DNA from 2 places in the Streptomyces sp. ID05-39B genome. Region 2 is predicted to be linked to the other one. Evidence: riboswitches for the same ligand, from Rfam matches in the RefSeq annotation. Region 2 holds a riboswitch; the other holds the start of a gene.
The links. Region 2 has a riboswitch for S-adenosylmethionine ahead of P1P75_RS16215 (aminotransferase class V-fold PLP-dependent enzyme). Riboswitches for the same ligand answer to the same signal wherever they lie in the genome.
Positions count from the first base shown of each region.

Region 1: it holds a riboswitch for S-adenosylmethionine, as region 2 does, so the genes downstream of both, thrC (threonine synthase) here and P1P75_RS16215 (aminotransferase class V-fold PLP-dependent enzyme) in region 2, are expected to answer to the same signal.

Region 1 covers NZ_JARGEF010000175.1:12,447-16,728, reverse strand. The annotation lists gene P1P75_RS29425 (trehalose-6-phosphate synthase) at 1-492, opposite strand, end outside; gene P1P75_RS29420 (glucosyl-3-phosphoglycerate synthase) at 665-1,636, opposite strand; SAM riboswitch class I at 1,814-1,960, shown strand; gene thrC (threonine synthase) at 1,976-3,274, shown strand; gene P1P75_RS29410 (MoaD/ThiS family protein) at 3,271-3,546, shown strand; gene P1P75_RS29405 (cold-shock protein) at 4,000-4,206, shown strand.
Region 2 covers NZ_JARGEF010000062.1:22,946-27,227, reverse strand. The annotation lists gene P1P75_RS16225 (cytochrome bc complex cytochrome b subunit) at 1-566, shown strand, start outside; gene trpD (anthranilate phosphoribosyltransferase) at 707-1,771, shown strand; SAM riboswitch class IV at 1,858-1,974, shown strand; gene P1P75_RS16215 (aminotransferase class V-fold PLP-dependent enzyme) at 2,183-3,544, shown strand; gene P1P75_RS16210 (Lrp/AsnC family transcriptional regulator) at 3,573-3,854, opposite strand; gene P1P75_RS16205 (rhomboid family intramembrane serine protease) at 3,851-4,282, opposite strand, start outside.

The sequences.
Region 1 (4,282 bases), on a different contig from region 2:
GCGGAGCATGCCGGGGACCAGACACAGGTGGTAGTCCTGCACGAGGACCGCCGCACCCTCCGCGGCCTCCTCGGCCAGCGCCTGCGCGAACGCGCGGTTGTACGTCTCGTACGACGCCCACTGGCGCCGGAACTCCGCGTCGAAGACCGGCTCCAGCGGGGTCTGGTACAGCAGGTGGTGGATGAACCAGAGCACGGAGTTGGCGATGCCGTTGTACGCGTCGGCGTGCACGTCGGCCGGGACGGCCAGCATGCGGACGCCGTCCTCGCCGATCCCGCGCCGCACCGCCTCGCGGTCGCCGTCGGTCAGCGCCGAACACACCCACAGGGCGCCCGCGTCCGGCCCGATCGCCGAAAGGCCCGAGACCAGTCCGCCGCCGCCCCGCTTGGCGTGCAGCGAACCGTCCTCGCGCACCTGGTAGGAGACCGGGCCGCGGTTGGACGCGACCAGCACCTGAGCACCCTCAGCAGCAGCACCACGCGTGGAAGCCATACGCCACAACCTAGCCCGGTCCGGAAACGCTCAAACGTACGGTTACGGTCCGTGGGCGGGCCTATCCAGCCAGATGGCGGGCGGGCCGGATGACGGGACCCCGGTCCGCTGTATACGGCGGCCCAGCGGCCCAGCGGCCCAGCGGCCCAGCCGCCCAGGCGGTCCCGGCCGTCTAGGCGACCTTGCGTTCCGCGTACTCCGCGATCTCCGCCATCGGCGGACGTTCCTCGGTGTCCACGGAGTAGGTGCGCGGCTCGAAGCCGTCCGCGCTCCGCTCGAACTGGGTCAGCGCGGGGCGGATCATGTGCCCGCGGGCCAGCCGGAGCTGCGCGGTGCGGTAGATCGCCGCCGCCATCCGTCCGAGCGCCTGCCCGTCCTGGTGGCGGTGCTTGCGCACGCCGACGTCGACCTGGGCGAGGGCGTCCAGGCCCACCAGGTGCAGGGCGTCGACCAGCATGCCCAGCTCCACGCCGTAGCCGACGGGGAACGGGAGCTGCTCCAGCAGGCTGCGGCGGGCCGCGTACTCGCCGCCGAGCGGCTGCACGAAGCCGGCCAGCTGCGGCCAGTGCATGTTGAGCAGCGGGCGGGCCATGAGTTCGGTGACCCGGCCGCCCTGGCCCGCGGTCTTGCCGGAGGCGAGCGAATGCAACTCGGTGCCGAGCGGGCGGTCGTACATGGCCTTGACGAGGTCCACGCCGGGGTCGGTGAGCAGCGGGCCCACGATCCCGGAGACGAAGTCGGAGGAGAACTCCTTGAGGTCGGCGTCGATGAAACAGACGATGTCCCCGGTCGTGACGAGCAGCGACCGCCACAGCACCTCGCCCTTGCCGGGCACGGCCGGTATCCGGGGCAGGATGTCGTCCCGGTGCACGACCCGTGCCCCGGCCGCCGCGGCGACCTCGGACGTACGGTCGGTGGAGCCCGAGTCGACGACGACGATCTCGTCCACCAGCGGGACCTGCCGCATCAGGTCGTGGCGGATGACCGCGACGATGTCGCCGACCGTCTCCTGCTCGTTCAGGGCGGGCAGCACCACGGAGACCGTCTGGCCCGAGGCACGTTTCGCGGCCAGGACGCGGTGCAGCGGGCGGTCGGTCACGGACCAGGAGCGGGTGGCCAGCCAGGCCTCAGCTTCTTTCAGCACGGTCTGCGGCTCCTCACTGTCGTGATCACACCTCGTGCACGTGGGGTGACGGTGTGATCCATCTCGCGGTTCGGACGTCTATCTCAACTGTCCTGGCCTTCGGTTACAGTCTTGAACAACGCGGATGACCATCGCATGTCCGAGATGGCCTTTCGTTCACCACCCACAACTTCATACCGCTCATCCAGAGGGGCAGAGGGATACGGCCCGATGAAGCCCCGGCAACCCTCCAGCTGGTCCTGTCACGTTGATGTGGCGAGGCTCCCGGCTCGGGAAGGTGCCAAATCCGTCTCACGGCGAAACGCGTCGTGAGGAAGATGAGGAAGGGCCTCGCCTCACATGGCTGCGCAGACAGATGTAAGCAACACGGTTGCAAGCACCACCGACTCCGTGGACCTCGGTCCCGCCGCGGCGCTCTCCTGCCGCGAGTGCGGACACCGCGTGCCTCTCGGCCCGGTCTTCGCCTGCCAGGAGTGTTTCGGCCCGCTGGAGATCGCGTACGACTTCTCGGCCTATGACACCGAGGAGCTCCGCAAGCGCATCGAAGCGGGCCCCGCCAACATCTGGCGCTACGCGCCCCTGCTGCCCGTCCCGGCCGACGTGGCGGACAAGCCGAACATCAACCCCGGCTGGACCAAGCTCGTCCAGGCCGACAACCTGGCCCGCGAGCTGGGTGTCGACCCCGGCAAGCTGTTCGTCAAGGACGACTCCGGCAACCCGACGCACTCCTTCAAGGACCGCGTCGTCGCCCAGGCCATCGAGGCCGCCCGCGCCTTCGGCTTCACGACTCTCTCCTGCTCCTCCACGGGCAACCTGGCCGGTGCCGTCGGCGCCGCCGCCGCCCGCGCCGGCTTCCGCTCCTGCGTGTTCATCCCGCACGACCTGGAGCAGGGCAAGGTCGTCATGGCCGCGATCTACGGCGGCGAGCTCGTCGGCATCGAGGGAAACTACGACGACGTGAACCGCTTCTGCTCCGAGCTGATCGGCGACCCGGCCGGCGAGGGCTGGGGCTTCGTCAACGTCAACCTGCGGCCGTACTACGCCGAGGGCTCCAAGACGCTGGCCTACGAGATCTGCGAGCAGCTCGGCTGGCGGCTGCCCGACCAGCTCGTCGTGCCGATCGCCTCCGGCTCACAGCTCACGAAGATCGACAAGGGGCTCCAGGAGCTGATCAAGCTGGGGCTCGTCGAGGACAGGCCGTACAAGATCTTCGGTGCGCAGGCCGAGGGCTGCTCGCCGGTGTCCGTCGCCTACAAGGCCGGCCACGACGTCGTGCGGCCGCAGAAGCCGAACACCATCGCCAAGTCCCTCGCCATCGGCAACCCGGCGGACGGGCCGTACGTCCTGGACATCGCGCGCCGCACCGGTGGCGCGGTGGAGGACGTGAACGACGAGCAGGTGGTCGACGCGATCAAGCTGCTGGCGCGGACCGAGGGCATCTTCGCCGAGACCGCCGGTGGCGTGACCGTCGGTGTGGCGAGGAAGCTGATCGAGAACGGTCTTCTCGACCCGACGAAGACGACGGTCGTGCTCAACACCGGGGACGGCCTCAAGACCCTCGACGCGGTGGCCGGCACCGGCCTCAGCGCCACCATCCGTCCGACCCTGGACTCCTTCCGAGAGGCTGGCCTCGCATGAGCGTGACCGTCCGCATCCCGACCATCCTGCGCACCTACACCGGTGGCAAGGCGGAGGTCCCGGCCGAGGGCGTGACCCTCGGCGAGATCATCGCCGACCTGGAGAAGAACCACACGGGCATCGCCGCCCGCGTCCTGGACGACCAGGGCAAGCTGCGCCGGTTCGTCAACGTGTACGTCAACGACGACGACGTCCGCTTCGAGAAGGGGCTGGACACGGCGACTCCCGACGGCGCCGGCGTCTCCATCATCCCGGCCGTGGCCGGTGGCTGACCGTTAGTCAGTACCCGCCGGTAGTAACCGTCGGTAACGGTAATTACCGAGCGTTCATTGAATTGCCCCCTCCGCGAGAGAAGCGGAGGGGGCAATTCAATGTGGTTGAGCGCGGTACAGTTGGGGAACGCGCCCGCCAATGCATGCCGGCCGCATATGAGTTCCGCTGGTGCAGGCGATGAGAAGCAGCCAAAGTGTGCATCTGTTTTGCGCCTTTCCTTCCCTTTGTGGGGCCCGACTTGCCCTGAATTCGGGCGAAACCTCACTCTTCTCCTGACCATTCGCGTCCGGAATTCTCGTCCGATTGACCTGTTGCAGACGGCAGTTGGACAGATACATTCAGCCGCGGTCGACGCGTTCCGGCGCACGCCCCCAACGAACTTGGGGGGTGAGGTCTGACCCGGATCCGCGAAGTGCGGATCTGTGCAAGGGCCAGTAATAGGGGAGTTAGGCATGGCTCAGGGCACCGTCAAGTGGTTCAACGCGGAGAAGGGGTACGGCTTCATCGCGGTCGACGGTGGTGCGGATGTTTTCGTCCACTACAGCGCGATCCAGATGGACGGATACCGCACCCTGGAAGAGGGCCAGCGGGTCGATTTCGAGATCTCGCAGGGTCAGAAGGGGCCGCAGGCGGACATGGTCCGGCTCGCGACCAGCTGAAGCACGCGCCGACTTGCAGCGACGTTCTTCTGTTCTGTTCGCGAAGGGCTCGCACCTCCAGGGGTGCGGGCCCTTC
Region 2 (4,282 bases):
TCATCGAGTCCTGGGTCACCGGCGACAAGCGCGAGCACCACATCCTGGACCGTCCGCGCAACGCCCCGACCCGTACGGCCTTCGGTGTCGCCTGGGTCACCGGCTACATGATCATGCTGATCGGTGGTGGCAACGACATCTTCGCCACCCACTTCCATCTGTCGATCAACGCGGTCACCTGGTTCGTCAGGATCGGCTTCTTCGCCGGACCCGTCATCGCCTTCGTGGTCACCAAGCGGATCTGCCTCGGCCTCCAGCGCCGCGACAAGGACAAGGTGCTGCACGGTCGTGAGACCGGCACCATCAAGCGACTGCCGCACGGTGAGTTCATCGAGGTGCACGAGCCGCTCAGCCAGGAGGCGCTCTACACGCTCACCTCGCACGAGCAGTACACGCCGGCCGAGATCGGCCCGACGGTCGACGAGAACGGCGTCGAGCGCAAGGTGGGGCGCGGCGAGAAGGTCCGCGTCAAGCTGAGCAAGGCGTACTACGGCGAGGAGAACCAGATCCCCAAGCCGACCGTCGAGGAGTACAAGGAGATCACGAGCGGCCACGGCCACCACTGATCACTGCGTCGCCACGCAACGAAAGAAGGGCCCCGTCCGGTGTTCGGACGGGGCCCTTCGCCCTGTCCGCGGCTGGATAGGGTGGACCTGTAGAGACGCGCGTCCCGTGCAGCGGGACCACACCGAACCAGGAGCGGCTTATGAGCGCTGTGACCCCCGCCGGAGGCGACACCGCGGCGGACCGTTCCTGGCCCGAGGTGCTGAACGCCCTGCTGTACGGCCGCGACCAGAGCGCCGACGCCACCGCGTGGGCGATGGACCGGATCATGCGGGGCGAGGCCACCGACGCCCAGATCGCCGGGTTCGTGGTGGCGCTGCGCGCCAAGGGCGAGACCGTCGAGGAGATCAACGGACTGGTCCGCGCGATGTACGAACACGCCAACGTGATCGAGGTGCCCGGCGCGACGGTCGACATCGTGGGCACGGGCGGGGACGGCGCGAAGACGGTCAACATCTCCACGATGTCCTCGATCGTCGTCGCCGGCACGGGTGCGAAGGTCGTCAAGCACGGCAACCGGGCCGCGTCCTCCGCGTCCGGCGCCTCCGACGTCCTGGAGAAACTGGGCGTCCGCCTCGACCTGACCCCGCAGCGGGTGGCCGAGGTCGCCGAGGAGGCCGGGATCACCTTCTGCTTCGCGATCAAGTTCCATCCGGCGCTGCGTCACGCGGGCGCCGCCCGTGGCCAGTTGGGCATCCGCACGGTCTTCAACGTCCTCGGTCCGCTGACCAACCCGGCCCGGGTGCGCGCCCAGGCCGTCGGGGTGGCGGACCCGCGCATGGCGCCGATCGTCGCGGGCGTCTTCGCCGAACGCGGCAACTCCTCGCTGGTGTTCCGCGGCGACGACGGCCTCGACGAGCTGACGACGACCTCCACCTCCCGGGTCTGGGTCGTCCGGGACGGCAAGGTGACCGAGGAGTCCTTCGACCCGCGCGACGTCGGCCTCGACATGGTCCCCGTCGAGGCCCTGCGGGGCGCCGACGCCGCCTACAACGCCGAGGTGGCGCGCAGGCTGCTGGACGGCGAGACGGGCCCGGTCCGGGACGCCGTACTGCTGAACTCGGCGGCGGCCCTGGTCGCTCTGGAGCCGACCGGGGCGCCGCTCGCCGAGCAGCTCCGGGCCGGCATGGCCAGGGCCGCGGAGTCCCTCGACTCGGGGGCTGCGAAGCGGACGCTGGACCGCTGGGCGGCGGTCACCCACGCCTAGGCGCGCAGCGAGGACGCGGTCCAGGCCGTCTCAGGGAATGGACCGCGCCTTGCGCGTCGATGATCGTATGGCAGGATGCTGTACCAGGTCATGAGCGACAGTCATGAGGCCCCGGCCGACTGTCCGGCAACCCTCCGTCCGTGGCGGGGTGCCCCGGGTGAGGACCAGGCCGCAGACAGCAAGGTCTACGGCAAGCGCGGACCCCTCGCACTCTCTTCCGAGTGAGCGCGGCCAGGGGTCCTGGTCGTCGAGGAGCCTTCCGTGAGCAAGCGAATGCGATAGGGCCGCAGAGCCCCGCTTCAGCGTCCCTCTGTCACCTTTCCCACGCTTGAGCCGTAGTCGCTCGCGTGTCGCCGTGCCCTTCGGGGTCTCCCCCGAACCCGCGGCCCTTGCCTCTCACGGGAGTTCGCCATGTCTGTCTCCACCGCTGCCGCCACCCAGACCATTTGCGCCCCGCTGCCCGTTCTGGGCCGTGACGTCACCGTTCCGCTCGTCACCGGCGGCGTAGTCGGCTACGCGGCCCTCGACTACGCCGCCAGCGCTCCCGCCCTCCAGCGTGTCTGGGACGACGTGGCGGCCTACGCCCCCTACTACGGCAGCGTCCACCGCGGCGCCGGCTACCTCTCCCAGCTCTCCACCGACCTCTTCGAGAACGCCCGCCGGACCGTCGCCGAGTTCCTCGACTGCCGGGCCGACGACCAGCTGGTCTTCACCCGCTCCACCACCGACTCCCTCAACCTCCTCGCCGCCGCGCTTCCCGCCGGCTGCCAGGTCTTCGTCTTCGAGACCGAGCACCACGCCTCGCTGCTGCCGTGGCAGGACGCCAGGGTCACCTACCTCGACGCCCCGCGCACCCCGCGGCAGGCCGTCGCCACCCTGGAGCGCGCGCTCGCCGGCCGGGACCCGCACGGCCCCGCCCTGGTCTGCGTCACCGGCGCCTCCAACGTCACCGGCGAGCTGTGGCCCGTACGCGAACTGGCCGCCGCGGCCCACGCCCACGGGGCCCGGATCGTCCTGGACGCCGCCCAGCTCGCCCCGCACCATCCGGTGTCCGTCCGGGACCTGGACGTCGACTGGGTCGCCTTCTCCGGCCACAAGCTCTACGCCCCCTTCGGCTCCGGCGTCCTGGCCGGCCGCGCCGACTGGCTGCGGGCGGCCGAGCCGTACCTCGCGGGCGGCGGCGCCAGCCGCAAGGTCACCCGGCGTCAGGACGGGGGAGTGGACGTGGAGTGGCACGAGAGCGCCGCCCGGCACGAGGCGGGCTCCCCCAACGTCATCGGCGCCTACTCCATCGCCTCCGCGTGCAAGGTGCTCACCGAGGCGGGCTTCGGCGCACTGGTCGCCCGCGAGCAGCACCTCGTCGAGAAGGTCCGCACGGGCCTCGCGGAGGTCCCCGAGGTGCGGATCCTGTCCCTCTTCGGCGACGACGCCCCGCGGGTCGGCGTCATCTCCTTCGTCGTGGACGGCTGGAACAGCTCGCACTTCGCCGCCGCGCTCTCCGCCGAGTACGGCATCGGCGTCCGCGACGGCCTGTTCTGCGCCCACCCCCTGGTCCGCACCCTCCTGGGCAGCGACCCCCAGACCCAGGGCGAGTGCGGTGCCCCCGAGGCGGCCCCCGGCGAGAAGTCCCTCAACGCGATCCGCGTGAGCTTCGGCGCGGGCACCCCCGACGAGCACGTCGACCGTTTCGTGACGGCGGTGCGGGAACTGGTGACCGAGGGTGCGACGTGGACGTACCGGACCGAGGACGGCCGCTGCGTCCCGGCGGTGTAGTTCCGGTTCTGTCCGCCGGGGGCGGTGGTCAGGAGTCCAGGCCGATCGCGAAGGCCGCCTCCAGGTCGTGCTGCGAGTACGTACGGAACGCCACGTGCGTGTCCGTCGCCTCCACGCCCGGGATCTTGCTGATCCGCCCCGGGATCATCTCGGCGAGATCCTCGTGCCGGCGCACCCGCACCATGGCGATCAGGTCGTAGGTGCCGGTCACGGAGAACACCTCGCTCACGGACTCCAGCGAGGCGATCGACTCGGCGATCTCGGGGATCCGGTCCACGCTGGTCTTGATGAGGACGATCGCGGTGATCACGGCTGGTTCTCTCCCTCGGGGGCCGGAGCTGGGCTGGTCATTACTCTAGTGGGCCGGGTGAACCGGGCCCACGCGTAGACGAACCCCAGCCCGAAGCCCACGAGGTGCGCCAGGTACGCGACGCCCGGACCGGACCCCGCCCGTCCCGCCGCCAGCCATTGCAGCGCCGCCCAGAAGGGCAGCACGACCCAGGCCGGGAAGCGCAGCGGGAGGAAGAACAGGAACGGCAGCAGACTCGTGACGCGGGCCCGGGGAAACAGGTACAGGAACGCGCCGAGGACCGCCGAGATCGCCCCGGAGGCCCCGACCAGGGACTGCTCGGAGCCGGCGTTGACGGCGGCGTAGCCCAGCAGGGCCAGTGAGCCGCAGCCGAGGTAGAAGAGGGTGAACTCGGCGCGGCCCATCCGGTGCTCGGTCATGGCGCCGAA